2 linked regions of the Massilia litorea genome follow. The protein of the gene in region 2 interacts with the protein of the main gene of each other region in a pairwise test. Links are inferred from orthologs where the notes say so. Each region holds a gene or a part of one and is shown on either strand. Other genes may lie near its edges.

Region 1 (14,789 bases), 2.0 Mb from region 2 along the record:
GTCAGGGCCAGCGGCGCCATGCCGTCGCCGACATTGAAATGCTCCTTCAGGAACACGCCGCTCCAGTCGGCGATACTGCCTTCCGACATCGAGCCGAGGAAGCCCAGCAGGCCCAGCAAAGCCATCGGACCGCGCGGCAGCGCAAATTTTTTCTTTTCAACCTGTTCGGCCGCATCTTCGATGTCGAGCATCTGACAGGCGCCGACCAGTGCCATGGCCAGGGGAATGGCGACCATGATGAAATGGCTAGCCGGAGCGATGTGCAGGCCGGCCATCAGGCTGCCGAGGGTGGCGCCGGCCAGGCCGCCGCCGCAGGCCAGACCGTGCAGCATCGACATTTGCGATTGTCCGGTCTGCTTTTCGCGCTTGGCGGCAGCGGCATTCATGGCGACGTCATAGGTCGACGCGGTGATGCCCAGCATCAGCACGGCCATCATCAGGCGCGGCACGGTCGGCGCCAGGCCGATCGAGACCAGCACGGCCAGCAAAGCCAGGCCGGCGATCAGCAGCGATTTACGGGCGCCGAAGCGGCCCATCAGGAAAGACGACACCGGGAAGGACAGCAAGGCGCCGACGCCGCCGCACAGCAGCACCATCGACAGGGCCGAGTGCGACACGTGCACCCGTTCGGCCAGGGCCGGGATGCGGCCGGCCCAGGAACCCATGATCACGCCGAACAGGGCGAAAATGATGGGCAGAGCATATTGTTGGGCTTGAGCGAAAACCGGGCTGCGCGACGAGGAGATCGGGGCAGTAACGGCAGGAGCAGTGGTGTGCATTGTTTCCGAATAAAAGTGAACTATCCCTGTGCTGTCAGCGTGCTATCCGAGAGGCTCCACTCGTCGGGAAAGCGTTGGTGCGGTGGCGTCTTGTTGACTGCTCTGCCGTTCGTAACTGACTGCTAACAGGGGTATAAAAAGCAAACGCCAACCGGTTATTGGTTGGCGTCAAGAAGTTATGGGTAGCAATTTTACGCAATCGGGCGGCGGTTTTTGTTTTCCACGCGGAAAAAATTTATGCCCGTTGCGTCATGTTCACAGTCAATATTTCAAGTCGTTAGCAGGGCTGCATGAGCTGTTTACGGTCTGGCATGAAAAGGCGTTACGGAGTGTAAAAACCCTTGGCGCAAGCACGCAGGAAGCCGCAATTCCGGCCTCTCCATACCGGAGAAATTGCGCCATCTCACCACCGACCAGGCAGGCCCGGGGTAGCGTTAAAGCTTCCGATAGGAAACTTTTGAGGAGATTCCGATGTCCCCTGCGTATTGGCCCTTCCTGCTGGCGGCGTTCATTGGCAGCACCGTCCAGGCGGCACCCTATCCGAATGTCTACGGTGCCCCGCCTGAAGTACTGCGCGGCAGCGACTGGTATCGCCAATGCCTGCGCGTGAAGAACCAGCAGCCGGCGCGCCCGGTCGTGGCCGGCAAGGGCGAGAACGGACGCTGCGATGCCGCCGGCCTGTATTACGAGACCGTCAACCTGCCGGATGCCGGCAAGGCTGACTGGGAGCGGGTGCACGCCTGCGCGGCGCGCACGGAGGCGCATGGCGTGCTGATGATGCTGTATGCGAACGGCGCCGGGATGACGCCGCAATTCGATCTGGCCTTGAAACACGCATGCAGCATCCAGAGCCCGGTCGGCGAGATGAAGAGCCGCGTCCAGCACCTGCGCCGGCGTGCCAGCGGCGACGACCGGGAAGCGATCGACGTCTGCGACGACGCCGCTGCCGACCTGCGGGGCCAGTGCGCGGCCATGCGCGAGCGCCAGCGCGACAAGTCACGCAGCGCGCAGCTCGCGGCATTGACCCGTGGCTGGAATGCGAAAGAGCAACTCGGCCTGGAGATGGCAAGCAAAGCCGTCCATTATTTTGCGCAGCACCGGGTCGACTACGAGACCGATGCCGGCAGCAGCGCCACCCGCTCTCTGCAGCTCGACGTCCAGGCGGCTGAACTCGACCAGTTCGCCTTCGATGTGATGGACGCCGAAGGCGGCAAGGCGCCGCGCTTTTCGGAAGGCGAATTCGCCAGCCTCGACGAGAAGATGAACGCGGTCTACCGCCAGTTCATGCTGAACCGCCCGGCCAGCACCTCGTATCTGGGCACGATCCGCAAGACCGGCGTCGAGAAGACCCAGCGCGCCTGGCTCGCATACCGCGATGCGATGGAACTGTTCGGTTCGATCCGCCATCCGCAGGTGCCCGGCTCCGCCTGGCGTGCCCAGCTCACCGCGCGCCGTTTAAAACAGTTGACGGAGCTCGACAACGCCGCGGCGGGGCGCTGATCGTCCTGTCCTGCATCCGGGCAGCGCGCCGGCACGCGCGCGCAACGCGGAGTAGGATGGCAGTTCTGCAATCCTGAGGACTGATCACATGAGTACGCTTTTCGATATCCCGCTGCACCGCCTCGACGGCCAGGACGCCACGCTCGCCGACTACCGGAATAAAGTCATGTTGATCGTCAACGTCGCCTCGCAATGTGGCCTGACGCCGCAATATGCCGGCCTGGAAAAACTGTTTGAGCAATACGAAGAGAAGGGCCTCGTGATACTGGGCTTTCCCTGCAACGATTTCGGCGCCCAGGAGCCGGGCACCGAGGAGCAAATCGCCGATTTCTGCCAGCGCAACTACGGCGTGCGCTTCCCGATGTTCGAAAAAGTCGAGGTCAACCGCGAAGCACGGCACCCGCTGTACCGCGAACTCATCGCAGCCCAGCCGCAGGCGCGCCAGGCCGAAGGCAGCACCTTCGGCGAAAAGCTGGCCCAGCACGGCCTGAGCCCGAAGAACCCGTCGGATGTGATGTGGAATTTCGAGAAATTCCTCGTCGGCCGCGACGGCCAGGTCATTGCCCGCTTCGCACCGGACGTGAAACCGGACGATCCGGCGCTGGTGGCGGCGATCGAGGCGGCGCTGGGCTGATCGGCACGGGCGATGTGGCGCGGGGGTTAGATAGGGCACGGTGGACAGGGGTGAAGCCCACTAACCTGAGTCCATGGTCAAGCAAGTATCACCTCGCAAGCTGTATGCGATGAAACGCATGTCGATTGCACTGGCACGCGCGTCAAGCGCCCGCCCGTTTGGCCCGGCAACGGACCAGGCGCTGCGCTGGGCCGCGGCCTGGGGCATGGTGTGCGGCATCCGCACGCCGAACACCCCGCTGCGCCTGCGGCGCGGCACGCTGATCGGCTCGGCAGGCGGACCACGCCTGAATTGAGCCGGCGCACGGCATGGCGCGCTGCCGGGATTTTTCGCGCGTCGCCGAAGTCTGACCAATCCCACTTGCAGGAGCAGCGTCATGGCATACGTCGATGGTTTTGTGATTCCCGTCCCCAAAGATAAGCTTGAGGCCTACCTGGACATGTCCAGGCAATGCGCCGCCATCTGGCGCGAGTTCGGCGCCACCGAGTTCCGCGAATGCGTCGCCGACGACGTCAAGCCGGGCAAGCTCACCTCTTTCCCGCAGAGCGTGAACCTGGAAGAAGGCGAAGTGGTCATCTTTTCATGGATCGTCTACCCCTCGCGCGCCAAGCGCGACGAGGTCAACGACAAGGTCATGCAGGATCCGCGCATGGCCGAGTTCATGAAGCCGGAGAACATGCCCTTCGATGGCAAGCGCATGATTTACGGTGGGTTCGAGATGATGGTGGATATGTAGGCCTGGCGCCAGGCGTAAAAAACCCGCAACAGGTTGCGGGTTCTTGGAATACCGTCGCTGACGATCAGAACGGTTCAAGCGGATCTGCCCGATCTGCCCGCCAGTGGCGGCCGGGATCAGGCGCTTCTTGAGTGAGCATTCACTTGCGTTGTAGATCGGAAAAGGTCAAGATCAGGCACAATCGGTGATCCTGAATGGGAGGACGGCGGCATGCCGTGGTCGAGTTCATCGAGGCCCCTCGCTTGCACAGTAGTCGGAGCAACACAGCATGTGTGCGTCAAGAGCATATCAAAGCAGGTGGGCGACCGTCAGGAGAAGTGCGAGGCGTGGGAGCGCCTGGGCGAGCGAATCGACACGCTGCTGAACAATGCAAACGTGATTCAGTTCTCGGCGAAAGGGGCATGAATTTGCGTTACTATTTGGACGAAGGATGTTACGACCGCCGATCAGCGAGCTCGAAAAGCTCTTGTGTTTGAACTGTCGACCCGCGTAGCTCAATGGTCGCTCCGAGCCGGAAAAGCTTACTGTGACGACTTCGGGACCATTAAGTTAGGTTACCGGTTTGGAACAAAACTCCTCTATACTGGGAACTTTCGGGAAAAGTTACCCAAGGTCGGCATGCTAGATATTTCTGTCATTCTTAACGTTCATAACGAGGCGCGGTTCATCGCTCGCACCATGAGGTCTCTGAGCGAAGCGGCCGAGTTCGCACATTTCGAAGGGATCAGGACAGAACTTATTGTCGTCCTGGACTGTGCGGACGAGCGAACGCGACAGGCGGTACAGCGTACGAGAGCCACCGGTTTCAATAAGGTGCAAGTTGTCGAGTGCGAGAATCGCTCACTCGGTTTAAGCCGAAATACAGGCTGCGACCTTGCGCATGGCGAGTATCTGTGCCCGCAAGACGCTGACGACCTGGTCTCGTTTAACTACTTTGCAGACATACTCGCGCTCGCGAAGCGTCGGGGGCGCGAAACGATCCTGTTTCCTGAATGGCTAATCGGTTTCGGCGCTAGCAGATGGATGAGTCGCCATGAGAACGCCGCTCGCGGCCAATTCCTCATGGTAGATCAACACGCCTTTAATTCGCGTGCTTTTTTTCATCGGTCGGTGTACGAGAAACAGAGATATGAGCATCCCGACCATACTCGCGGACACGCGTACGAAGACTACCTTTTTAATTCGACCGCGATCGCGAATGGATTCGAATTGGACTACTGTCCCGGCATTGTCCTTTACTACCGCCAGCGTCCGAACAGCATCATGGCCAGCGCCAGGCGGTCTGGCCGCCTGGAGGTCCCTCATAACCCGCTCTTTTCGCCCAAGAAATACATGGCAAGATTTGAAAAAGAGTACGGACAGGTGCGAAGTGGTGCATGGCCGGAACCAGCCCAGTACGACATTGCTGCGGCTTACCGCGCGAATAACGCACTTGCCGTCCTGGCGGTTGCGGCGAACAGGATCGACCCAATAATCGACACGGCTTTGCTTGCAGGCGGTACGGGCTGGGCGCCTACCTGGGCCTCATGTGAGGCCGCCGCAGTTTATTACGAGATGTGTGCAGAAGTTGGAGACCGGACATTTACGGATGTATTCGTTCTGCCTTATCTTCGTCCCGGAGGCGCTGAGCGGTATATCCTGGACGTGATGCGCGGCCTACTGAATACTGGAATTGGAAGAAATGCGCTCGTAATCACTGGAGAGTACGCCGAGGCGCACACATGGCGCCATAAGCTTCCTGCTTATGTCACCTGCGTAGATGTTTATTCTTTGGGCGCGCGACTGAACGATGAACAACGTGAGCGTCTTACGGCACGTTTAATTATGTCTGTCGCTCCCGACGCCCGCATACACGTGAAGACAAGTTTCTTCGGGCACAGGCTGATTAAGTATCATCATCCGCATTTTAGACAAAATAAAATCATTTACTACCGTTTTTGTGATGACATGCATTTCGAGGCGGGAACGTTGGCGACTAGTGGCTTCGGCACGGAATTTATCTGTGACCATCTAGACGAGTTCACCAAGCTCGTATCTGACAATGCGGCGACCGTTGCGGACGACGTCAACCGCTTTGACCTCCATCGCGAAAAGTGGGTATGCCTGCCGGCTCTTATCGAGCCGGGCGAGAGAAAGGCACGACCGAGCGGAAGCCCCAATAAGCGGGTGCTTTGGGCGTCGCGGATTGGGCAACAGAAACGCGTGTCGCTGCTCCCGCATCTGGCGTTGGAACTATCGAAGAAAATGCCGGACGTGACCCTCGATGTGTACGGAACATTCGATCATGGGTTTCAGATTGACATGTCGAAATTCAACTATCGGGGCGCTTTCAGCGATATCACCGACATCGCGCTCGATCAATATGATGCGTTTATCTATACGACATGGTATGACGGTCTGCCGAACATCATTCTTGAGGCGATGGCTGCCGGACTGCCCGTGATCGCGCCTGGAATCGGAGGCATCGCGGACGCGATCACGGACGGAGATACGGGCATCTTGTTGGACTTGCCGCTCGACGATGCGCAGGCTGCGTCGCAGTACGTACAGGCGCTCGGGCTGCTCTACGAAGATCCGACTAAATTGGCCTGCTTGTCGGCCAACGCACTGAACTACATTTCGGGGCGCCATGGACGCGCCGGCTATCTTGCAGGAATTAAAAGGATTTTCGGGGATACGAATTATGAAAAGGCTGCTTGACGAAGAGGCTGTCGTGCATATGGATTACACGGCTCGAAAGGTGGCTGAGTTGCGCGCACAGTTGTTGCATTACGCTCGCAAGCTTGACGCAGCTGAGCGCGACAACGATTCGCTGCGACATCAGTTGATCGAATACCAACACGAGGCGCACGCTTGGAGAGAGTTCAGCCGGTCGCGCTCGTACCGGCTGATACGCAGCTACAGAGCTCTATATCGAGTACCTTTATTGCGGCACGGCCTGCGGACTGTGCGTTGGATCGTGCGGCGCTTGCGTCACCCCCGCTGACTTTTTTGCAAGAGCCGGACGGAAGATATGCCCCGCAGTGACGATCCACTGCGAGCCGACGGAACAGAGCGTTCGATCGAGACGCTACGAGGCTGGCGCATTCGCGTTTAGACAGTGTTTTTGAGACCGTCAAGGTAGTTCGCCCACGCTTGCATGCGTGCTCGCCGCTTATCGAGCCATTGCGTGCGATTGTAGGCGCGTCCGAGGGAATCGCGGACTCGTATGCTAGCTGCATCTCGACGACTTCGCCTTAATAGCCTGATTTCTCCACCGCGAGCGTACGCGCGGTTGCGCGCCCGCCGGGGATTCCCAAGCTTGCAACCGGTGCGATCGTGCCGTTTCAGCAAGTCGATTCCTGCATTGCTTAGGTCCCGATGCAACAACGCCAACGCCAGGCACACAGCATGAACCGTGTTGGCGGCTCGGCTGCGGTACGGTGCATCGCTAAGTATAGGGCAGCCTCATGGACTGGTAAGCCTCCAGGTCTGTTTAAAACAGAATGACGCTTCCCATTCCAAAACTTGACACGCTTTGCGACGAATCTCGTCATTTACCCACTGTTTTGGCTAAGAGGGTGTAGACAAAATCAATGCTGGTAAGCGAGTCTATTGAGCAGCATACGCGCCTCTGCCAGCCACACCCAAGCGGCTGACACAGCAAGCATTCGGTCGTGATCTATTACCGTGCGGCGCCAGCGTTCAGTCCACGCGTGGGTCAGTTCAAACCCGGTTAGGCGCCCTATGTAGTAGTTGCGCCACAGCTCCACTAAATAAGTGTGGATAAAGAAAAAGCGCGTGTGCCTTCGGCACACGCGCTTCTATCGACAAAAATACGACAAGGCAGGGTTTAGAACGGAATGTCGTCGTCCATGTCCGAGAAGTTTGGTGCCGGACGCTGCGGCTGTGGACGGGCTGCCGGGGCCGGTGGCGCCTGGCGTGGTGCCTGCTGGCGCTGCGGTGGCGCATCGTAGCCGCCGCCGTCGTCCATGCCCATGCCGCCGCTATCGCCACCCATGCCGGCACGGCCGCCCAGCATCTGCATGTTTTCAGCGACGATGTCGGTCGCGTAGCGCTCGATGCCGTCCTTGTCCGTGTACTTGCGGGTCTGCAGGCGGCCTTCGACGTAGACCGAGGAACCCTTCTTCAGATACTGGCCGACGATCTCGGCCAGGCGGCCGAAGAACGAAATGCGGTGCCATTCGGTCAGCTCTTTCTGCTCGCCGGTGTTGCGGTCCTTCGACTTGAACGAGGTGGCGACCGCGATGTTCGCGATGGCGTCGCCGCTCGGCATGTAGCGGATTTCCGGATCGCGGCCGAGGTTGCCGACGATGATGACCTTGTTGACTGATGCCATGGTGGTACTCCTTCAGGATTTTGTAAGCCCTGGCTCTGCACGTGTCTAAGCGCCAGGGAACTGAGTGATACAGCACGATATTATGGGGCCGAAGTGCCCGCATATAAAGAAGATTTTGTTGGCTTGAGTCAGCATCCGACGCGGCGCAAAAAGTGCCGATCCTTGTCCCGGTACCCCCGCAAATTTATTTTCGGATTCTGAACTATTTGCCATTGAAGCCGGGCGCAAACGGCTCACATACACCGGGAGCGGTATTGTCGATTTCAGTTCGCTTGTGAGAACGGCATATCAAGCTGACAGCGCTGGTACACCAGAGTACTGGATGAATGTACAGCCGCAACAAAAACGCGTTAAACTAGCAGATTCCCCCTCGATTGGCCCGCCCATCGCGACAGTTCGTGCGCGGCCCCGCAAAACTTATTGAAAGCCTGCCAAATTTAATGGAAGAAATTCGTATTCGTGGTGCCCGTACGCACAACCTCAAAAACATCAATCTCGACCTGCCGCGCAACAAGCTGATCGTCATCACCGGCCTGTCGGGCTCGGGTAAATCCTCGCTTGCCTTCGATACCCTGTATGCCGAGGGACAACGCCGCTATGTCGAGTCGCTGTCGGCCTATGCGCGCCAGTTCCTGCAACTGATGGAAAAGCCGGACGTCGACCTGATCGAGGGTCTGTCCCCCGCGATTTCCATCGAGCAGAAGGCAACCTCGCACAATCCGCGCTCGACCGTCGGCACCGTGACCGAAATCCACGACTACCTGCGCCTGCTGTACGCGCGCGTCGGCACGCCCTACTGCCCGGACCACCCGCACGAGCCGCTGGCGGCGCAGACTGTCTCGCAGATGGTCGATTCGGTGCTGGCCATGCCCGAGGGCACCAAGCTGATGATCCTGGCGCCGGTCGTGGCCGGCCGCAAAGGTGAACATTCCGATCTCTTCGCCGGCATGCAGGCGCAAGGTTTTATTCGTTTCCGCATCCAGAGCGGGGTCAATCCGGCCCGGATCTACGAGATCGACGAGCTGCCGAAACTCAAAAAGACGGAAAAGCATTCGATCGACGTCGTGATCGACCGCGTGAAAGTGAATCCGGAGATCAAGCAGCGCGTGGCCGAGAGTTTCGAGACCGCGCTGCGCCTGGCCGATGGTCGCGCCGTCGCCTACGAGATGGACACGGAAAAAGAGACCGTGTTCTCGAGCAAGTTCGCCTGTAATGTCTGCGGCTATTCGCTGCAGGAACTCGAGCCGCGCCTGTTCTCGTTCAACAACCCGATGGGCGCCTGCTCGCAGTGCGATGGCCTCGGCCACATCGAGTTCTTCGATCCGAAGCGGATCGTCGCCTTCCCGAACCTGTCGCTCGCCTCCGGCGCCGTCAAAGGCTGGGACCGCCGCAACCAGTTCTATTTCACGATGCTGTCGAACCTGGCGTCCCACTACGAATTCGACCTCGACAAACCCTTCGAGCAGTTGCCGAAGAGCGCGCAGGACGCCGTGCTGTTCGGTTCCGGCAAGACGTCGATCCCGTTCACCTATGTGAACGAACGCGGCCGCACCGTGATTCGCGAGCACACCTTCGAGGGCGTGGTGAACAACCTGCAGCGCCGTTATCGCGAGACCGATTCGATGGCGGTCAAGGAAGAGCTGGCCAAATTCATCAACGAGAAGAAATGTCCGTCCTGCGACGGTGCGCGCCTGCGCACCGAAGCGCGTTTCGTGAAAATCGGCCAGGGTGCCCAGCAGCGTGCCATTTATGAGGTGTCCGATAAACCGCTGCGCGACACGCTGGAGTTTTTCGAGACCCTGGAGCTGACGGGCGCCAAGAAGGACATCGCCGAGCGCGTCATCAAGGAAATCACGGCACGCCTGAAATTCCTGAACAACGTCGGCCTCGACTACCTGTCGCTGGACCGCAGCGCCGATACCCTGTCGGGCGGCGAGGCGCAGCGGATTCGTCTCGCTTCGCAGATCGGCTCCGGCCTGACCGGCGTGATGTACGTGCTCGACGAGCCGTCGATCGGCCTGCACCAGCGCGATAACGACCGCCTGATCGCGACCCTGAAGCACCTGCGCGACATCGGCAACAGCGTGCTGGTCGTCGAGCACGACGAAGACGCGATCCGTACCGCCGACTACATCGTCGACATGGGTCCGGGCGCCGGCGTGCACGGCGGCCAGATCATCGCCGAGGGCACCTTAGAGCAGATCATGGCGAACGAACACTCGGTCACCGCCCAGTACCTCGACGGCCGCCGCAAGATCGTGGTGCCGAAGAAGCGAACGCAGGCCAACCCCGAGCGCCAGCTGGTGATCACGAACGCCACCGGCAACAATCTGAAGGGCGAAACGCTGACGCTGCCGGTCGGCCTGATGACCTGCATTACCGGTGTCTCGGGTTCGGGTAAGTCGACCCTGATCAACGACACGCTGTATCCGGCCCTGTCGCGCCACCTGTACGGCTCGCAGACGGAACCGGCGCCGCACGACGCGATTTTCGGCCTCGAGCATTTCGACAAGGTCATTTCCGTCGACCAAGCGCCGATCGGCCGCACCCCGCGCTCGAACCCGGCGACCTACACCGGCCTGTTCACGCCGATCCGCGATTTGTTCGCGACGGTGCCGACGGCCAAGGAACGCGGCTATTCGGCCGGGCGCTTCTCGTTCAACGTGAAAGGCGGCCGCTGCGAAGCCTGCCAGGGCGATGGCGTGATCAAGGTCGAGATGCACTTCCTGCCGGACGTGTATGTGCCCTGCGACGTCTGCCATGGCAAGCGCTACAACCGCGAAACGCTCGAGGTGCATTACAAGGGCAAAAACATCACCGAAGTGCTGGAGATGACGGTCGAAGATGCGCACGAGTTCTTCAAGCCGGTGCCGGTGATCGCCCGCAAGCTGCAGACCCTGCTCGATGTCGGCCTCGGCTACATCAAGCTGGGGCAGAGCGCGACCACCCTGTCGGGCGGCGAGGCGCAGCGTGTGAAATTGTCGCTGGAACTGTCGAAGCGCGATACCGGGCGGACGCTGTACATCCTGGACGAGCCGACCACCGGTCTGCACTTTGCCGACATCGACCTGCTGCTGAAGGTGATCCATCGCCTGCGCGACCAGGGCAACACGCTCGCCATCATCGAGCACAACCTGGACGTCATCAAGACGGCGGACTGGATCGTCGACCTCGGTCCCGAGGGCGGCGCCGGCGGCGGCAAGATTGTCGCGACCGGTTCGCCGGAAGCGGTGGCGAAAAATCCAAACAGCGTGACGGGCAAGTACCTGGGACCGCTGCTGAAGCAGTAAGCGGGGTCGAAGTAAAAAAAGCAGAGCCGCGGCTCTGCTTTTTTTTCGTGCCAGACGGCGCACCGCCTACGCCTGCGCTGCCTGTGCGCGCAAGGCGGCCATCGCCTGGCGCATGAAGGCCCGCATCGGCGCATCGACCCAGCCGCCATTCGTCAGCGCTGGCTCGTTCTCGAGCGCCTGGCGCAGCTTCATCTGCGTGGCCGGGTTGTCGCCCGCATACGAACGGAACAGGTCGAACCAGTGCTGGGCAAGCGGCCGCACCTCGGGCGCGTCCGGTGCGTGGCCCGCGTCCATCGCGCTGCGCACCTGTGCCACCAGTCCCGGCCACTCGGCGCTGCGCTTGCCGATGTTGGCGCGCAAATACGCGTATTCGTCGTCGTCGAGGTAACGGCGGTAGATCGCGCATTTTGCCTCGTAGGCCGCGGCGATCACGAAGCCCATCAGCGCCGGCGTGATGCCGGTCTGGTCCTGCACCGAAGGCTCGCGTTCGTGCATCGCATTCAGTTTGGCGAACAACACCGGGTTGTTGCCGGTGTCGCGCACGATCTTCGTCATCCATTCCTGCGCCAATGCCTGCGCTTGCGGATCGGTCGGCGCGGCGCCGGCATCCAACAGCGCCTGCACGGCGGCCACCAAGGCCGCCCATTCCTGCGAGCGCGCCGCCGAATCCGTGTACAGCGGCAGTTGCTTCAATTCGTCCTGCGAAAAATACTTGTCGTACATGCTCATGTGCTCCAGTGTGGTCAGCCAGTCGGCCAGGTCCGGCTCCTGCCCAGCGATCAACTGCTGCCGCAGGCGAGACAGGCGGATGCGCAGGGCATCGGCTTCGTCGATCTGCTGGGTCAGCATGGCGATCTGCTGCGTCACGACGTCGACGAGCGGCAGGTCCGGCCTGGTGAGATAGGTTCCGATGTCGGCCAGCGACAACCCGAAACGGCGCAAGGCGAGGATGCGGTGCAGCCTGGCGATGTCCGCGCCGTTGTACAGCCGGTAGCCGGCATCGGAACGCGCCGAAGGCGTCAGCAGGCCGATCGCGTCGTAATGGTGCAGCGTGCGTACCGTCAGCGCGGTGCGTTTCGCCAACTCTCCAATTTTCAGCAGCATCGGTCTTCCTTTCTTCAACGTGGACCCAGCTTGCGGCCTGACGCTACGTGAGGGTCAAGCACTCCGTAAAACAGTGAATATTAATACCTCGCTGGGTTGCCGAAGGCTGTCATGGCGACGTGATCGAAGCGGCGCGCCCCTGGTGTTCCGAACGCGTGTTCATGAACTCCCTCTACTCGGCCGTGTACAGCGGCTGGTGCATGCGCACCGGCCGCACATCTAACCGGATCCGGTAGATCGACCACGCATCCTCGCGGTTGGTGGCGTATTCGCGCGTATCGGGCATGCGTGTAAAAGTGAATTCGAAGCCGCGTTCCGGCGCACGGCTGGCCGGTCCTTCGAAGGCCAGGCCGACGGCGCGCTGCAGGTCGCTGTCGACCAGTTTGACCAGCAGGTCGAGAACCGCCGTATTGCCCAGGATGTCGGTATAAAACAGGGCGTCGCGGTGCTCCGCCCCCGTCTTCTCGACCGGCTCCTTGCCTGGCCCGGGAATAAACCCGCGCTGCGCGAGGCTGAAGCGGTCGCCGTTGTCCAGGTAGCTGATGCGCGCATTCGACAGGTTGAAATGCGCCCTCGCCTTGTCCGTGACCGCCTCGCCCAGGTCGAGCACGATCGCGCCGGTGCGGCCGATCACGCTCACCTCGCGCGTGGGCGCCACCACCATGGCGGTGTCCTCGTCGATCCCGAGTCCCAGCGTATAGCCCTTCTTCAGCATCGCCGGCAGCATGCGCGCGAAGCGTCCGCGCGCCAGCAGGTGCTGGTCGACGAAGACATCGTCGCCAATGAACCCCAGGCCGGGCGCGATATCCTTGCCGTCCACCAGGCCGTGCTTGAGCAGCGGCAGCACGTCCGGTGGCGGATCGTAGAACATGGTGCTGCTCATGACGGCGGCGCCGGCGCTGGTGCCGGCGATGACGCCGCCGCGCCGGTACAGCGTCCACAGCGCATCGAGCACCGCGCTGTTGCTGCCGTCGGGGCGGCGCAGCGCGCCGGTAATGCGGGCCTGGTCGCCGCCGGTGAAGAACACGCCGCCGGCCGTGCGTACGGCTTGCGCCAGCGCCGGGTCGTCGGCCACCTTGCGCACATCGCTGCCCGCCAGGCGCGGTGCCAGCGGCACGACGAAGGCCTGTGCGCCATGGCGGTTCAGGTTATTCGCCGCCATGCTGCCCTCCCGTTCGGGATTCTCCGCGGCCGTCGGCAGCACCGCGATGCGCGCCCCCTTGCCGCCGGCCAGCGCCACGATCTTTTCCCACACGGCGGCATTCTCGGCGCGCAGGCCGCCGCCGATGATCACCAGCGACCCTTTCGGAGGATCGCCGGCCGCGGCCGCGGCCGGCGCCAGGGTCACAGCCAGCGCCAGCGCGCCGATTACCTCCTTCAGCATGGCTTACCTGAACGAATAGTTGACGCTGACGAAGCCGCTGCGGCCGCGCGGATCGGTGTAGCTGGGGTCGTACCCGGCCAGGAAGAAATACGCCTGGTTCGAGAACGGCGGATCCTTGTCGAGCAGGTTGAGCAGGCCGGCACGCAATTTGAGTTGCTTGCTGATGGTCCAGCTGCCGGTCAGGTCCCACAGCGAATACGACTTCACCTTGTTGGGCGCCAGCAGCGCATCCGTAAACGGGTCGTAGGTCGTGTTCTGGTCGGTGTAGCTGGAGGAGTACTGATTGGCCAGGGTCAGGCTGACCGGGCCCTTGTCCCATTCGAAGTTGATGCGATGGCGCCATTTCTGGATCGCCTGGTCGTTCAGGAACACGCCCAGGTTGCTGCGGTAGGGTTCAGCCGGTCCGAACTGGCGGTCGTAGCGCAGGATCCGGGTGCCCGACAGGTTGACGCCGAAGCGCCCCCAATCCCCGCGCTCGCTGCGCCAGTCCGCCCCCACGTCGATGCCCGAGGTCTTCAGGCGCCCCTGGTTTTCCTTCATCAAGAGGATGTTCGAAATGAAACCGTCCTCGTCGCGCTCGATGTACTTGCCGTTGTAGGCGGCCGGATTCTCGATGATGACCTGCTCGCCCAGTGTGCTGATGACATCGCGCTTCTCGATGTTCCAGTAGTCGACCGAGAAGCTGGTGCGCTTGTTCAGCTCGACCACGGTACCGAGCGTGAACTGGCGCGACTTCTCCGGTTTCAGGTCGGGATTCGAGCGGCGCTCGACGTTCCACTGGTCGGTGCACAGGTCGATGCTGCCTTCCTGGGCCACGCACTGGGGGTCGGTCAGGATGCCGGCCGAGGTGCCGAAGATGGTCGGGCGCTTCAGGTCCGACAGCGAGGGCGCGCGGAAACCGGTACCGGCCGAGGCGCGCAGCAGCAGGGCCGCGTTCGGCTGCCAGCGCAGGCCGAGCTTCGGGTTGGTCGTGCTGCCGACTTCGCTGTAGCGGTCGTAGCGCAGCGCGAACTGCATCTCCAA
Region 2 (14,749 bases):
TCCTCGAGTGCGCCGCTGCAGACGATCATCGGCTTGCCGCTCGGGGCGTTGAGCATTTGCGCCGAGCGCCAGGTCATGGGCATGCGCATGCCCAGGCCGATCGCCTTCGAGAACGCTTCCTTGGCCGAAAAGCGCGTGGCCAGGAAACGCAGGCCGCGTACTTCGCTGCGCGCGCGCCGCGCATGGTATTTCTCGAGCTCCTGGGGCCCGAGGATCTTTTCCGCGAAACGTGGGCCACTGCGCGCGAGCGCGGCCTCGACACGCGAGATCTGGACGATGTCGGTGCCGATGCCATAAATCATGTCAACCCCTCGCTCACTGTGCCCCCAGCGTCACGCCCAAGCGCGCGGCAACCATGATCGCCTTCATTTCGCGCACGGCGTTTTCCCAGCCGGCGAACAAGGCGTGGGCCACGATCGCGTGGCCGATGTTCAGTTCGGCGATGTCGCGGATCGCGGCGACCGGCTGCACGTTGGTGTAGTGCAGGCCGTGGCCGGCGTTCACGACCAGGCTGTGCTTCACGCCGGCTGCCACGCCGGCCTTGATGCGCTCCAGTTCGTGCAGCGCCTCGGAAGCTTCCGCCTCGGCATAGCGCCCGGTGTGCAGCTCGATCACGGTGGCGCCGGTGCGGGCCGCGGCTTCGATCTGCTGTTCGTCGGCATCGATGAAAAGCGAGACGCGGATGCCCTCGCCTTTCAGCTGCTTTACCGCCGTCTCGACTTCCTTGAAATAGCGGATGACGTCGAGGCCGCCTTCGGTCGTGACTTCCTCGCGCCGCTCCGGCACCAGGCAGACGTCCTGCGGACGCACCTGGCAGGCGAAGTCGATCATCTCCTGCGTGACGGCCGCTTCCAGGTTCATGCGGGTGGCCAGCTGCGGGCGCATCGCCAGCACGTCGGCGTCCTTGATGTGGCGCCGGTCTTCGCGCAGGTGCAGCGTGATCAGGTCGGCGCCGGCCTGCTCGGCCAATAAGGCGGCGCGCAACGGGTCCGGGTAAACGGTGCCGCGCGCGTTGCGCACGGTGGCGATGTGGTCGATGTTGACGCCCAGGTCGATGACCGGGCCGACGGGTTGCAGGAAGCTCATGGTTGTTTAGGTTTTATAACTGCATCAAATCGATCAAAATCTGCCGCGTATTCAAGGGCACCCCGCCCAGGTGGTGCGCCAGCAGGAAGCGCATCAATTGCTTGCTCTGCGCCTGCGTCGCCGGATCGGCGTAATCCTCGCGCTCCATGTCGAGCAGGGTCTTGCCGGAAACAACCGGCCAGACATCGGACACGCGCGCTTCGCGGGCGCCACGCTCGGGATCGACCACGTAATCGAGCGCGGCGTCGACCGTCTCGCGCGTCGTCGTCGAGCGTTTCAGGTCGGCGGCGACGCCTGTTTCCTTAAGTAAGGCCCGTTCGAACTTTCGCAAGGCAATTTGTGCCGGTTCGCCGTGCGCCAGCTCGTTCAGCGTCGAAATGTAGTGGTCGAACAGCGCCCGGTGCGGATCATCGCGCGCCAGCAATTTCACCAGCAATTCGTTCAGGTAGAAGCCGCACAGCAAGGCCGTGCGTTCGATGGGCAGCATGCCGCCGACCCATTCGGCGTCGATCAGGGTACGCAGCTCGGACTTGCCGCTCCAGGACACCGACAAGGGCTGGAAAGTCTGCAGCACCCCGCGCAGTTTGGAGAGCGGCCGCTTCGCGCCCTTCGCCACGACGGCAATGCGCCCGTGGTCGCGCGTAAACAGGTCGACGATGAGGCTCGTTTCCTTGTAGGGATAGCTGTGCAGCACGAACGCAGGCTGGCCGTTGACACGGACCTGGCTGAGGGGCGCGCGGCTGCGCCGAGGCACGGGCGCGGAGCCCTCGGCCGCCGTCTTGTCGGGATCGAGAGGAGTGTCGAGGCTCGTCATGCGTTGGGGGAAGTCCTCCGGGGGCTTACTCGTAGCCGTAGGCGCGCAGGCCCGCTTCGTTGTCGGCCCAGCCGGACTTGACCTTGACCCAGATCTCCAGGTACACGGGGCCGCCGAACAGCTTTTCCATGTCGAGGCGCGACTGGGTCGAGATTTCCTTCAGGCGCGCACCCTTGTTACCGATGATCATCGATTTGTGGGTATCGCGCTCGACCAGGATGGCGGCGAAGATGCGGCGCAGATTCCCTTCCTGCAGGAATTGCTCGATGATCACCGTGCTCGTGTAAGGCAGCTCGTCGCCCAGCAGGCGGAACACTTTCTCGCGCACGATCTCGGCCGCAAGGAATTTCTCGCTGCGGTCGGTGATGTCGTCCGGTCCGAACACGGGCGGATTTTCCGGCAGGTGGCTGCGGATCTCGCGTTCGAGCGAATCGATCTGGAAGCGCAACTTGGCCGACACCGGCACGATGGCCGTGAAGTCGCGCAGGGACGCCACCTTCTGCGCGAAGGGCATCAGGGTCGCCTTGTCCTTCATGTGGTCCGACTTGTTGATGACCAGGATCACGGGCACGTTCTTCGGCAGCAGGTCCAGCACTTGCTGGTCAGCCGGGCCGAAGCTGCCGGCCTCGATCACGAACAGGACGACGTCCGAGGCGGTCAGCGTGTTCGAGACAGTTTTATTGAGCGTTTTGTTCAGTGCATTCGCATGACGGGTCTGGAAGCCGGGCGTATCGACATAGATAAACTGGGCGTCGTCATGGGTCTGGATGCCGGTGATGCGGTGGCGCGTGGTCTGCGCCTTGCGCGAGGTGATCGACACCTTGGCGCCGATCAACTGGTTCATCAGCGTCGACTTGCCCACGTTCGGGCGGCCGACGATGGCGATGTAGCCGCAGCGGAAACCTTGCGGCGAGGCGCCGCCGCTGGCGTCCTTGCGGTCGGCAAAGAAGGCGTTCAGGTCGGCGCCCTGCTCTTCACCCGCGTCGTTCTGGGGAAGGTCCTGGCCGGGCGTGTTGTCGGGGGTGTGGTCTTCGGTATTCATACTGAGCTTCTTCATGCCTGTTTGGTCGGAACGGCGAGTGGCGCGTCTGCGGCCTCGTCGCCCTGGATGGTGGCGATGCCGGCCAGCTTGAGCTGGGCGGCGCGCGGCTTGGCCTTGCGGCCGGCGGCCGGGGTCTTGCGCAGCGCCTGTTCGGCTGTTTCCAGCGCCAGGCGCGCGGCGGCCTGTTCGCCGGCGCGGCGGCTGCCGCCGCGGCCGAAGACCTGGATGCCGAGTTTCGGGACCAGGCATTCGATTTCGAATTCCTGGCTGTGGGCGGCGCCATGGGTGGCGATCACGTTATAGGTAGGCAAGGAAATCTTGCGGCTTTGCAGGAATTCCTGCAGCAGCGTCTTGGCATCCTTGCCGAGGGTGCGCGGGTCGACCGTGTCGAGCAAGGGAATGTAGAAAGCACGGATGACGTCGCGCGCGGCATCGAAACCGGCGTCGAGGAAGATGGCGCCGAGCAGGGCCTCGAGCGTGTCGGCCAGGATCGAGGGACGGCGGAAGCCGCCCGATTTCAGCTCGCCTTCGCCCAGGCGCAGGAATTGCGACAGTTCGAGCCTGGTCGCGATTTCGAAGAGCGACTGCTGCTTGACGAGATTGGCGCGCAGGCGCGACAGGTCGCCCTCGTCGAGGTGGCTGAAGCGTTCGTACAGGATCGAGGCCACGACGCAGTTCAGGATCGAGTCGCCCAGGAATTCGAGGCGTTCGTTATGCAGGCTGCTATGGCTACGATGTGTCAGGGCCTGCTGCAAGAGGCCAGCATCCCGGAACGTATAAGCCAAGCGTGTTTGCAATAACTGAAGATTCATTGTCGATGTATTGTAGTACGGCCGCAGCGAAGGCGGCGCTTCCTGCTCGGTTGGGCGGCGCCGGGCGGCGCGCGCCATGAGGGTTCCCCCGCTCCAAGACGGGCAGCGGCGGGTTCCCTGCCCGGCACGCGTCGAAGCGGCGCGGCCGGATGGCGGATCAGTTCGAGCCGCCCTCTTTCGCCGCCACGACGCCGCTCGGGTCGGTCGTGCCATCGTAATCGATGACGAGGGTGGCGCGCGCGGTCAGGGGAATGCGTTTTTCGTAGGCGAAGCTGATCTGCGGGCTGCCGCCTTCGTTGCCGATGACGAGGTCGCGGCCGCGGATCGCATCGATATTATTGATTTCAGCCGACTTATCGAAGGCTTGCCGCATCTCGGAAACGCTGCCGCCGGCCGCCTTGGCGCGCGCGATGCCGTCGCGAACGGCGCGGAACTCGAGATAGGACGGAACGACCTTGATCGCCAGCAGGGCGAACACGCCCAGCACCATCAACACCAGGATCAGGCCGGTGAGCGAGATGCCCTGCTGCTTCGTCGAGCTTACGGGTTTGCGGTCCTGCATCATGACTCCTTGGCGAGGCCGAACCCGGCCTCTTTCCTGTTACTTGATCGCGCCGATGCGCTTCGGATCGCCGAAGTTCATCCAGACCAGGAAGGCCTTGCCGACGATATTCTTGTCCGGGACGAAACCCCAGTAGCGGCTGTCCGCGCTGTTGTCGCGGTTGTCGCCCATCATGAAGTAGTTGCCTGCCGGTACGGTACAGGTAAATTTATCATACGAATAGTCGCAGGCGTCGCGGTGCGGGAAGTTCTCCACGCCGTCGAGGTTGAAGGAGCGTGCCGGATCCGTGTTCAGGATGCGGTGTTCCATGCCCGGCAGTTTTTCCACGAACTGCTTGTGGTAGACCGGCCGTTCGTCGTCCAGGTATTCGTCGAGCGGGGTGTACTGCACCGGCACGCCGTTCACGGTCAGGCGCTTGTTTTCGTAGGTGATCTTGTCGCCCGGCACACCGATGACGCGCTTGATGTAGTCCTGGCTCATGTCCTTCGGATACTTGAAGACCATGACGTCGCCGCGCTGCGGATCGTTGATCTCGATGATCTTCTTGTTGACGATCGGCAGACGAATGCCGTAGGTGTACTTGTTCACGAGGATCAGGTCGCCGACCAGCAGGGTCGGCACCATCGAGCTCGACGGGATCTTGAACGGTTCCCACAGGAAGGAACGCAGGAAGAACACCAGCGCGATCACCGGAAAAAAGCTGCCCGAGTACTCGACCCAGGTCGGCTGGCGCAGGTGCGCCGCCTCGATTGCCGCGCGGTTGCCGTTGTTGTCGACCTTGATGCCGTCCGCAATCAGCTTGGCCGTGCGGGCATCGTATTCGGCCAGCGCGGCGTCCGCGGCGGCCCGGCGTTGCCTGGCCAGGACGAAGACGTCCAGGAACCAGACGACGCCCGTGACCACCATGAGTACGAACAGAATAAGCGCAAAATTCCCCAGGATTGGTTGCAGGTTCATTTATCTTCCACTTGAAGGATGGCGAGGAAGGCTTCCTGTGGAATCTCCACCGAACCAACCTGTTTCATGCGTTTTTTACCGGCTTTTTGTTTCTCAAGCAGTTTCTTCTTGCGGCTGATGTCGCCGCCGTAGCACTTCGCCAGCACGTTCTTGCGCAGCGCCTTGACGTTTTCGCGCGAGATGATGGTGGCGCCGATCGCCGCCTGGATGGCCACGTCGAACATCTGGCGCGGGATCAGTTCGCGCATTTTCGCTGCTACCTGACGCCCGCGGTACGGCGCGTTGGCGCGGTGCACGATGATCGCCAGCGCATCGACCTTTTCGCTGTTGATCAGCATGTCGACCTTCACCACGTCGGCCGAGCGGTATTCCTTGAACTCGTAGTCCATCGAGGCATAGCCGCGCGAGGTCGACTTCAGGCGGTCGAAGAAGTCGAGCACGATTTCCGCCATCGGGATTTCGTAGTGCAGTTTCACCTGGCGGCCGTGGTAGGCCATGTCCATCTGGATGCCGCGCTTGCCGTTACAGAGCGTCATCACCGAGCCGACATATTCCTGCGGCATGTAAAGGTTGACGTCGACGATCGGCTCGCGCACTTCGTTGATCTTCGATGGTTCCGGCATCTTCGACGGGTTGTCGACGCGAATAACCGTTCCGTCGCGCATCTCGACCTCGTAGACCACGGTCGGGGCCGTCGTGATCAGGTCCATGTCGAATTCGCGCTCGAGGCGTTCCTGCACGATTTCCATGTGCAGCAGGCCCAGGAAGCCGCAGCGGAAGCCGAAGCCCAGCGCCTGCGACACTTCCGGCTCGTACATCAGCGCGGCGTCGTTCAGCTTCAGCTTTTCCAGCGAGTCGCGCAGCGCGTCGTACTGGTTCGCTTCCACCGGGAACAGGCCGGCGAAGACCTGCGGTTGCACTTCCTTGAAGCCCGGCAGCGGGCTTGAGGCCGGACGGTTCGCCAGGGTCACGGTGTCGCCCACTTTGGCGGCGGTCAGTTCCTTGATGCCGGCGATGATGAAGCCGACCTGGCCCGCTTTCAGTTCCGGCAGCGAGACCGAGCGCGGCGTGAAGACGCCGATGTTCTCGACCAGGTTCACCGACTCGGTCGCCATCAGGAGGATCTTGTCCTTCGGACGCAGGGTGCCGTTGACGACGCGCACCAGCATCACGACGCCGACGTAGGGGTCGTACCAGGAGTCGACGATCAGGGCCTGCAGCGGTGCGTCCGGGTCGCCCTTCGGCGGCGGGACTTTCGCGATCAGGGTTTCCAGCACGTCTTCCACGCCGAGGCCGGTCTTGGCCGAGCACACGGTCGCGTCGGACGCGTCGATGCCGATCACGTCCTCGATTTCCTTCTTGGCGTTCTCGGGATCGGCGTGCGGCAGGTCGATCTTGTTCAGGATCGGCACGACTTCCACGCCGAGGTCCAGTGCGGTGTAGCAGTTGGCGACCGTCTGCGCTTCCACGCCTTGCGAAGCGTCGACGACGAGCAGCGCGCCTTCGCAGGCGGACAGCGAGCGCGAGACTTCATAGCTGAAGTCGACGTGGCCCGGGGTATCGATCAGGTTCAGGTTGTAGACCTGGCCGTCGCGCGCCTTGTATTGCAGGGCAGCGGTCTGCGCCTTGATGGTAATGCCGCGCTCGCGCTCCAGGTCCATCGAGTCGAGCACCTGCGCGTCCATTTCGCGGTCCGACAGGCCGCCGCACAGCTGGATGATGCGGTCGGCCAGGGTCGATTTGCCGTGGTCGATGTGGGCGATGATGGAGAAGTTACGTATGTTGTTCATTAACAAAGCTCAAAACCAAAAAGGGGCGAAGCCGCCGACAGGCTGCCGGGCGGCGCCGCGAACTGCCGGCGCAATACGAAAAAGGCGCTTCGTGTGGGGCTGGTTCTCCCCAGGCGAGCGCCTTATCTCAACGTGTAAGCCTGTGTGCGAGGGACAAAAGCTTTTCCAAGCCAGGCATTTTACCGGATTTCAGGGTAGAAAGCCCGGTTTCTGTGGGAGGGCTGCTGGGGAGTCTTTGTGACCAGTAAGGTCGGCGCACCGCAGGGTGGGCTCTGCCCACGCGGTCGAACTCGTGCATACCGCCCCAGCTTGCGGGAAACGGTGCGGTTTGCATGCCGTGTTCCGCGTGGGCGGAGCCCACCCTACGAAGCCCGCACCAGCTCGCGGTCGAGATAGCGCCGTACCGCCTCGGCATCGAGAAAATAGTGACACAGCTCAGGCTCATCGAGCCGCCCATACAGCACCGGCACCAGCTCGTCGAAACGCTCCACCAGCGCCGGGTCGGCATCGACATCGATGACGTCGACCTCGAAGGCCTGCCCCGCCGGCGCCATGGCCTGCAGGGCGTTCAGCATATCCTCGCAAAGATGGCAGTAGCTGCGCGAATAGAGAGTAAAGCGCATCACTTGACCGGCTTGATGACGAGGTATTGCGTCACGTTCTCGCGCCGCACCAGCACCGCCACGCTCTTCTTCGGATCGAGCTTGCCGGCCAGCGCGTTGAACTGGGCCGCGTCCTTGATCTCGACATTGTTCATCTGCAGGATCAGGTCGCCCTCGCGCACGCCCGCCGCGGCCGCCCTGCCCTCGGCGCTGTCGACCACGACGCCGCCCTCGAGGCGCAGGCCGCGGCGCTGTTCGGCATTCAGGTTCGACACATGCAGGCCGAGCGCATTCGGCGCTGCGCCCGGCGCCGGCTTGTTCGGTTGCGGCTTGGGGGCGACCGCCTTTTCGTCTTCCAGCGCGACGATCGTCACCGGCACATCGATCTGCTGGCCGCGCCGCCAGACGGTGACCGTCGCGCGCGCGCCGACCTTGGTCGCGCCGACCAGGCGCGGCAGGTCGCGCGTGGTCTCGATCGCCTGGCCGTTGAACTTCAGGATGATGTCGCCGACCTTGATGCCGCCCTTTTCGGCCGGGCCGCCCGCTTCGACCATCGACACTTCGGCCCCGCGCGCCTTGCCCAGGCCCAGCGACTCGGCGACGTCGCGCGTGACTTCGCTGATCTGCACGCCCAGGCGGCCACGGGTGACGGTGCCGGTCTTCTTGAGCTGCTCGGCCACGCGCATGACCTCGTCGATCGGCACGGCGAAGGAAATGCCGTTGTAGGCGCCGGAAAGCGTGGCGATCTGCGAGTTGATGCCGATAACTTCGCCGCGCATGTTGATCAAGGGGCCGCCCGAATTGCCGGGATTGACGGCGACGTCGCTTTGAATGAGCGGCAGGTATTCGCCGGTGTCGCGCGACTTGGCCGAGATGATGCCGGCTGTCACCGTGTTATCGAGATTGAATGGCGAACCGATGGCGATCACCCACTCGCCGACCCGGATCTTGCTCGAGTCGCCGGTGCGCAGGTAAGGCAGATTGGTCGCACTGACCTTCAGCAGGGCGACGTCGGAGCGCTTGTCCGAGCCCAGCACCTTGGCCTTGAATTCGCGGCGGTCGGTCAGCGTGACGGTCACTTCGTCGGCACCCTCGACCACGTGGGCATTGGTCAGCACATAGCCGTCGTCGGAAATAATGAAGCCGGAGCCGACGCCGCGCTGCACTTCTTCTTCCTGCTGCGGCTGCTGCTGGGGGGAGCGGCGGCGCGGAATCGGCTGGCCGAAGAAGCGGCGCAGGAATTCCTGCATTTCCTCTTCGCCCGGTCCGCCCTGCCCCATCCGTACACGCTCGGTGGTGCGGATGTTCACGACCGCGGGACCTGCCTTGTCGATCAGGTCGGAAAAGTCGGGCAGGCCCGTCACCACCGGGACCGGCACGGGAGCGGCGGCGCTAGCGGCAGTGGAAACGGAAAAGCCGGCGCACGCCAACAGCAGGGCCGACACGACTACGTTGGCAATTTTTTTGCTTGTCATGGAAGTCACGGTTGAGGACGGGGGAATTGACGTTATGGTAAGCCAAAAACCACCGTCTTGTCGCGCATCCGGCGGACGGGTGCGCGGCGCAGCCGCGGAAAAGGAGGCGAGGACCGCGCAGCGATCGTGGCGACGATCGCCGGCCGGCTTGCCGCAGAGGCAGGTATCAGGACGAGGGTGTGGAGGCCGCCAGCACGCCAGGCTTGGCGAGCTCGGCCTCGACGAGGGGGCGGCGCGGATGCAGCGGCTCGGCCGCCAGGCGCGCGCTGAGGCGTGCCGCGAAGCCGGGCGAGAGATCGGCAGGCTCTCCCGTGCGCAGCACATCGCCGATCAGGTGATACACTTCCCACGCTGCCATTCCATCGGCCGTGCGCAGGGCTGCGCAGGCCAGTTCGTGGTCGTCTTTCGGCAATGCATCGTCGCTCAGGGCGGAGATACGTTCGCGGTTTTTTTTGTTCGTGTCCATCGGTCGTTCCAGTAGCTGTTGATCCAAAAAGTGGTCCAGTTTTCAGGGAGGCGAGCGATCCATCTGCTTTGACCTTCCGCCCTCCTTGTTGTTGCGATAACGCTAGCTACCGACGTTTGTCAGCCGGAAAATCGAGCAAAGGCTTCAATTTTTCGGCGATGACTTCGCGCGCGCGAAAAATCCTGCTGCGCACGGTTCCAATTGGACACGCCATCACTTCGGAGATTTCTTCGTAGCTCAAACCCTCAATTTCGCGCAAGACAATTGCTGTCCGCAGTTCCAGCGGGAGCGCTTCCATTGCCGCATTGACCGTGTAGGCGATCTGCTTACTCGCTAACACTGATTCCGGTGTATTAATGTCTCGCAAGCTATCCGCATCGTCAAACGCTTCAGCGCGTTCCGTATCTGCCTCGGTCGAGGTCGGTGCGCGCCGGCCCTGTGTGACGAGATAATTCTTTGCCGTGTTGATGCCGATCCGATACAGCCAGGTATAAAACGCGGACTCGCCGCGGAAATGGCGCAAGGCGCGAAAGGCCTTGATGAAGGTTTCCTGCACCACGTCCTCGGCTTCGGCAGGGTCGTGCACGAGGCGCGACACCAGCCGCATCAGCCTACGCTGATACTTCGCCACCAGCAAGTCGAACGCCTGCCTGTCGCCGGCCTGGACGCGTTCGACCAGCAGTTGATCACCCTCGCGTTCTGTCGTCACTGACCGTGTCCCGTTGGGGCCTGCGCCGACGGGAGAATCGTATCTCCTCCCTGTCTAAGAGTTGGCCCGCTGCAATAAGTTCAAAGTATTTCGGATGTCGTTGCCGCTCGCCCGGGGTGCCTGCCCAGCGTGCCGATCACCACGCGTAGCGCCCGGTAGTCGGATGGCGGCAGGCTGTCGCGCAGCACCGGGACGAGGTGCCTGGTACCGGCCTCGTCGGCCAGATGCAGCAGCAGCATCGAAGGCCAGACCAGGCTTGCGGGCAACAGTGTGACCACCCGTCCGTCGGAGGCCGGCGGTTCGGCTCCCATCTCCTGTTGTACCGTCAGGCGGATGGTGCCGGTTCCAGATACATCAATCCGGTGCGTCTTTGTCGTGCTCGCCCATCGGTGCAGCAAACTGAGCGCTGCAAGCAGGAAAAAAGCGACGCAAAAAGGGGCGCCGGCTAAGCGGCCCGGCAACACCATGCCGACGAGAGTGGCGGCGCATAGCTGCGCCAGCGCGAACAGCAGGAGGCCTGCGCGCAAACGGCGTGACGGCGCAACACGTGCGGACACGGCAAGGGACACGATATGAAGGGAAAGTGAAACGGAACGCCTGCCGCGCGCGGGGTGCGGCAGGGTCAGGCGTCCAATACCTTAGACAGGACCGGGCGCAGCAGGTTCAGACATAAGCTGCAAAAAAACAAATCGACACCACTCGGGTGTCGATCTGTCTTGTTCACATGCTCGAACTTCAGACCTTGGCGAAGACGAGGGTACCGTTGGTACCGCCGAAGCCGAACGAGTTCTTCACGGCATAGTCGATCTGCATGTCGCGGGCGGTGTTCGCCACGAAGTCGAGATCGCAGGCCGGATCCTGGTTGAACAGGTTGATCGTCGGCGGCGAGACCTGGTTGTGGATCGCCAGCACCGTGAACACCGACTCGAGGCCGCCAGCGCCGCCCAGCAGGTGGCCGGTCATCGACTTGGTCGAGTTGACCACCAGCTTGTGGGCATGGTCGCCGAAGGTACGCTTGATCCCCTGCACTTCAGCCAGGTCGCCCAGCGGCGTCGAGGTGCCATGCGCATTGACGTAGTGCACCTGGTCGGCATTGATGCCGGCATTGGCCATGGCGGAGACCATGCACCGGCTTGCGCCGCTGCCGTCTTCCATCGGCGCCGTGATGTGGTGGGCGTCCGCGCTCATGCCAAAGCCCAGCAGCTCGGCGTAGATCTTCGCGCCGCGTGCCTTCGCATGTTCGTACTCTTCCAGCACCATGACACCGGCGCCCTCGCCCAGCACGAAGCCGTCGCGGTCGCGGTCCCAGGGACGCGAAGCGGTGGCCGGATCCTCGTTGCGCGAGGACAGCGCGCGTGCCGAGGCGAAACCGCCCAGGCCCAGCGGCGAGATGGTCGACTCGGCACCGCCGGCGATCATCACGTCGGCGTCGCCGTATTCGATCAGGCGGCCGGCCGCGCCGATGCAATGCAGGCCGGTGGTGCAGGCCGTGACGATGGCCAGGTTCGGACCGCGCAACCCGAATTTGATCGAGAGGTCGCCCGAGATCATGTTGATGATCGAAGCAGGCACGAAGAACGGCGAAATGCGGCGCGGGCCGCGCTTGTCGTATTCGTCCTTCTGCTCTTCGATGCGCGGCAAGCCGCCGATGCCCGAACCGACGATCACGCCGATACGGTCTGCATTCTCTTCGGTGACTTCAATCCCGGAATCCTGCAGCGCCTCGATACCCGCTGCCATGCCGAAATGGATAAACGTATCCATGTTGCGGGCTTCCTTGGCGGGGATGACATCCTCGATATTGAAGCCTTTGACTTCGCCGGCAAAGCGGGTCGAAAACGGCGTTGCATCGAACCTGGTGATGTTGGCAATGCCCGACTTGCCAGCCAGCGCTGCGCTCCACGCATCGGCAATGTTATTGCCGATAGGTGAAACGCAGCCCAGGCCGGTAATGACAACGCGGCGGTTGCGTGAACGGCTCAAGCGATTCTCCCGAAAACTAAAACAGCTTAGGCCCGCTTAGGCCTTAACGTGCGCGGTCGCGTAGTCGATCGCCTGCTTGACGGTGGTGATTTTCTCAGCCTGCTCGTCAGGGATTTCCATTTCGAACTCGTCTTCCAGGGCCATCACCAGCTCAACGGTGTCCAGGGAATCGGCGCCGAGATCGTCAACGAACGAGGACTCGATTTTGATGTCGGCTTCTGCAACACCCAGTTGCTCAGCGACGATTTTTTTAACGCGTTGTTCGATATCCGACATGTTATGGCTCCATTAGGTATGTGTTGCGGAAAGTGCGCGCATTTTATCAGGTTTGCGCGCTGAAAAACTATTTTCGGCGTCTGACGCTAATTCAGCCGAAACTCCTGCTAAAAGATGAGATTCTGCCGTGATGTAAATGGGGCGAAATTCAATCGTACGCCCCGTGCCGGCAGACTTTCAGTCAATTCATGTACATGCCGCCATTCACGTGCAGCGTGGTACCGGTGACATAAGCCGCGGTCGGACCGGCCAGGAAAGCCACCGCATGGGCGATGTCTTCCGGCTGGCCGAGACGGCCCAGCGGGATTTGCGTGAGCAGCGCTTCGTGCTGGCCTTCGCCCAGACCCTTGGTCATGTCGGTATCGATGAAGCCCGGCGCGACGCAATTGACGGTGATGTTGCGGCTGCCGATTTCGCGTGCCAGTGCGCGCGTCATGCCGGCCACGCCGGCCTTGGCGGCGGCGTAGTTCATCTGGCCCGGGTTGCCGGACGAACCGACGACCGAGGTGATGTTGATGATGCGGCCTTGCTTGGCCTTCATCATGCCGCGCAGCACGGCGCGCGAGAGGCGGCCGACGGCGGTGAGGTTGGTCGCGATGACGCTGTCCCATTCCTCGTCCTTCATGCGCATGGCCAGGTTGTCCTGGGTAATGCCGGCATTGTTGACGAGGATGGACAGGCTGCCGAAGCCCTTCTGCACCTCGTCGATGACGGCGGTGCAGCGCGCTGCGTCGGTGACGTCGAGCACGAGACCCTTGCCTCCGAACTCGGCCAGGTATTCGGTGATGGCCGCCGCGCCGGATTCGCTGGTAGCGGTGCCGACGACTTTTGCGCCTTGACGGGCCAGTTCGAGAGCGATGGCTTTGCCGATGCCGCGCGAGGCACCGGTGACGAGAGCGACTTGGTTCTCCAGATTCATTCTGTTCCTTTACTTGAAACGATGTTGACGCTCAGGCGCCCTTGACGGCTGCCAGCACGCGCTCGAGCGCGGCCTGGTCCGTCAGGGCTTCGCCGACGAGCACCGGATCGATGCGTTTCGCCATGCCGATCAGGGTCTTGCTCGGGGCGCATTCGATGACTTGCGTGACTCCCTCGGCCGCCATTTTCTCCATGGTCTCGACCCAGCGCACCGGGCCGGCTGCCTGGCGCACCAGGGCATCCTTGATCGCCTCCGGGTCTTTCAGGATAGCCACGTCGACGTTGTTGATCAAATCGATACGCGGCGCATTGAAACTCAGTTTTTCCATGTACTCGCGCAGGCGGTCCGAAGCAGGCTTCAGCAGCGAGGAGTGGAACGGCGCCGAGACTGCCAGCTTCATGGCGCGCTTGGCGCCCTTCGCCTTGGCGATCTCGCAGGCGCGGTCGATCGCGGCGGCGTGGCCGGCGATCACGATCTGGGTCGGCTCGTTGAAATTCACGGCTTCGACCACGTCGCCCTGGGCTGCCTCGGCACAGACGGCGCGCACGTCGTCAGCGGACAGGCCGAGCACGACGGCCATGCCGCCCTGCCCGACCGGCACCGCTTCCTGCATCGACTGGGCACGGAAGCGCACCAGCGGCACCGCGTCCTTGAAATCGATCACGCCGGCGGCTACCAGGGCCGAGTATTCGCCGAGGCTGTGGCCGGCCACGATGGCGGGCACGGGACCACCGGCCGCGATCCAGGCGCGGTACACGGCCACGGCGGCGGTCAGCATGACCGGCTGGGTGTTGGTGGTGAGGTCGAGGTCTTCCTTCGGGCCTTCGGCGATCAGCTTGCCGATGTCCAGGCCGAGGGCATCGGATGCCTCGGCGACGGTCTGCTCCACCACGGCGTTACCGGCGAAGCCGTTCAGCATGCCGACCGCTTGCGCGCCCTGGCCGGTGAACAGGAATGCGAATTTGCTCATCTTGTTATGTTCCTCGTATTGAAGCTTACTGCGTTACATGCGCGCGAGGACGGCGCCCCAGGTAAAGCCGCCGCCGACGCCTTCCATCAGGATATTGTCGCCTGCTTTGATGCGACCGTCGCGCACGGCAAGGTCGAGCGCCAGCGGGATCGAGGCGGCCGAGGTATTGCCATGCTCGTCGACGGTGACGACCATGCGCTCGAGCGGCAGGCCGAGTTTCTTGGCCGTGCTCTTCATGATGCGGATATTCGCCTGGTGCGGGATCAGCCAGTCGACGTCGGATGGC

Evidence for each region.
Region 1: the proteins of recO (region 2) and ssb interact in binary tests that used the Escherichia coli proteins (3 or more experiments, as listed by UniProt). The link is inferred for Massilia litorea from one-to-one orthologs.

Annotation. Positions count from the first base shown.
Region 1 is NZ_CP062941.1:1,111,312-1,126,100, forward strand. What follows is about bases 6,236-9,193. They hold ssb (single-stranded DNA-binding protein), read right to left. Parts: upstream 7,989-9,193; coding sequence 7,482-7,988; downstream 6,236-7,481. Other genes in these bases: LPB04_RS04960 (glycosyltransferase), read left to right, coding at 6,236-6,349; uvrA (excinuclease ABC subunit UvrA), read left to right, coding at 8,429-9,193. Outside these bases: LPB04_RS04935 (MFS transporter), read right to left, coding at 1-779; LPB04_RS04940 (lysozyme inhibitor LprI family protein), read left to right, coding at 1,251-2,279; LPB04_RS04945 (glutathione peroxidase), read left to right, coding at 2,368-2,913; LPB04_RS04950 (hypothetical protein), read left to right, coding at 3,032-3,208; LPB04_RS04955 (DUF1428 domain-containing protein), read left to right, coding at 3,290-3,649; more of LPB04_RS04960, read left to right, coding at 4,118-6,235; more of uvrA, read left to right, coding at 9,194-11,278; LPB04_RS04975 (MerR family transcriptional regulator), read right to left, coding at 11,345-12,382; LPB04_RS04980 (cyanophycinase), read right to left, coding at 12,555-13,766; LPB04_RS04985 (TonB-dependent receptor), read right to left, coding at 13,770-14,789. UniProt on the Escherichia coli protein: Plays an important role in DNA replication, recombination and repair. Binds to ssDNA and to an array of partner proteins to recruit them to their sites of action during DNA metabolism. Acts as a sliding platform that migrates on DNA via reptation.
Region 2 is NZ_CP062941.1:3,137,707-3,152,455, reverse strand. What follows is about bases 1-2,918. They hold recO (DNA repair protein RecO), read right to left. Parts: upstream 1,901-2,918; coding sequence 1,100-1,900; downstream 1-1,099. Other genes in these bases: era (GTPase Era), read right to left, coding at 1,926-2,918; LPB04_RS14120 (pyridoxine 5'-phosphate synthase), read right to left, coding at 316-1,086; acpS (holo-ACP synthase), read right to left, coding at 1-302. In the rest of the region: more of era, read right to left, coding at 2,919-2,957; rnc (ribonuclease III), read right to left, coding at 2,954-3,727; LPB04_RS14100 (DUF4845 domain-containing protein), read right to left, coding at 3,912-4,319; lepB (signal peptidase I), read right to left, coding at 4,356-5,273; lepA (translation elongation factor 4), read right to left, coding at 5,270-7,063; LPB04_RS14085 (glutaredoxin family protein), read right to left, coding at 7,426-7,686; LPB04_RS14080 (DegQ family serine endoprotease), read right to left, coding at 7,686-9,140; LPB04_RS14075 (sigma-E factor negative regulatory protein), read right to left, coding at 9,307-9,606; RNA polymerase sigma factor RpoE, read right to left, coding at 9,713-10,315; LPB04_RS14065 (protein YgfX), read right to left, coding at 10,396-10,872; fabF (beta-ketoacyl-ACP synthase II), read right to left, coding at 11,051-12,298; acpP (acyl carrier protein), read right to left, coding at 12,335-12,574; 3-oxoacyl-ACP reductase FabG, read right to left, coding at 12,756-13,493; fabD (ACP S-malonyltransferase), read right to left, coding at 13,525-14,463; LPB04_RS14040 (beta-ketoacyl-ACP synthase III), read right to left, coding at 14,497-14,749. UniProt on the Escherichia coli protein: Involved in DNA repair and RecF pathway recombination.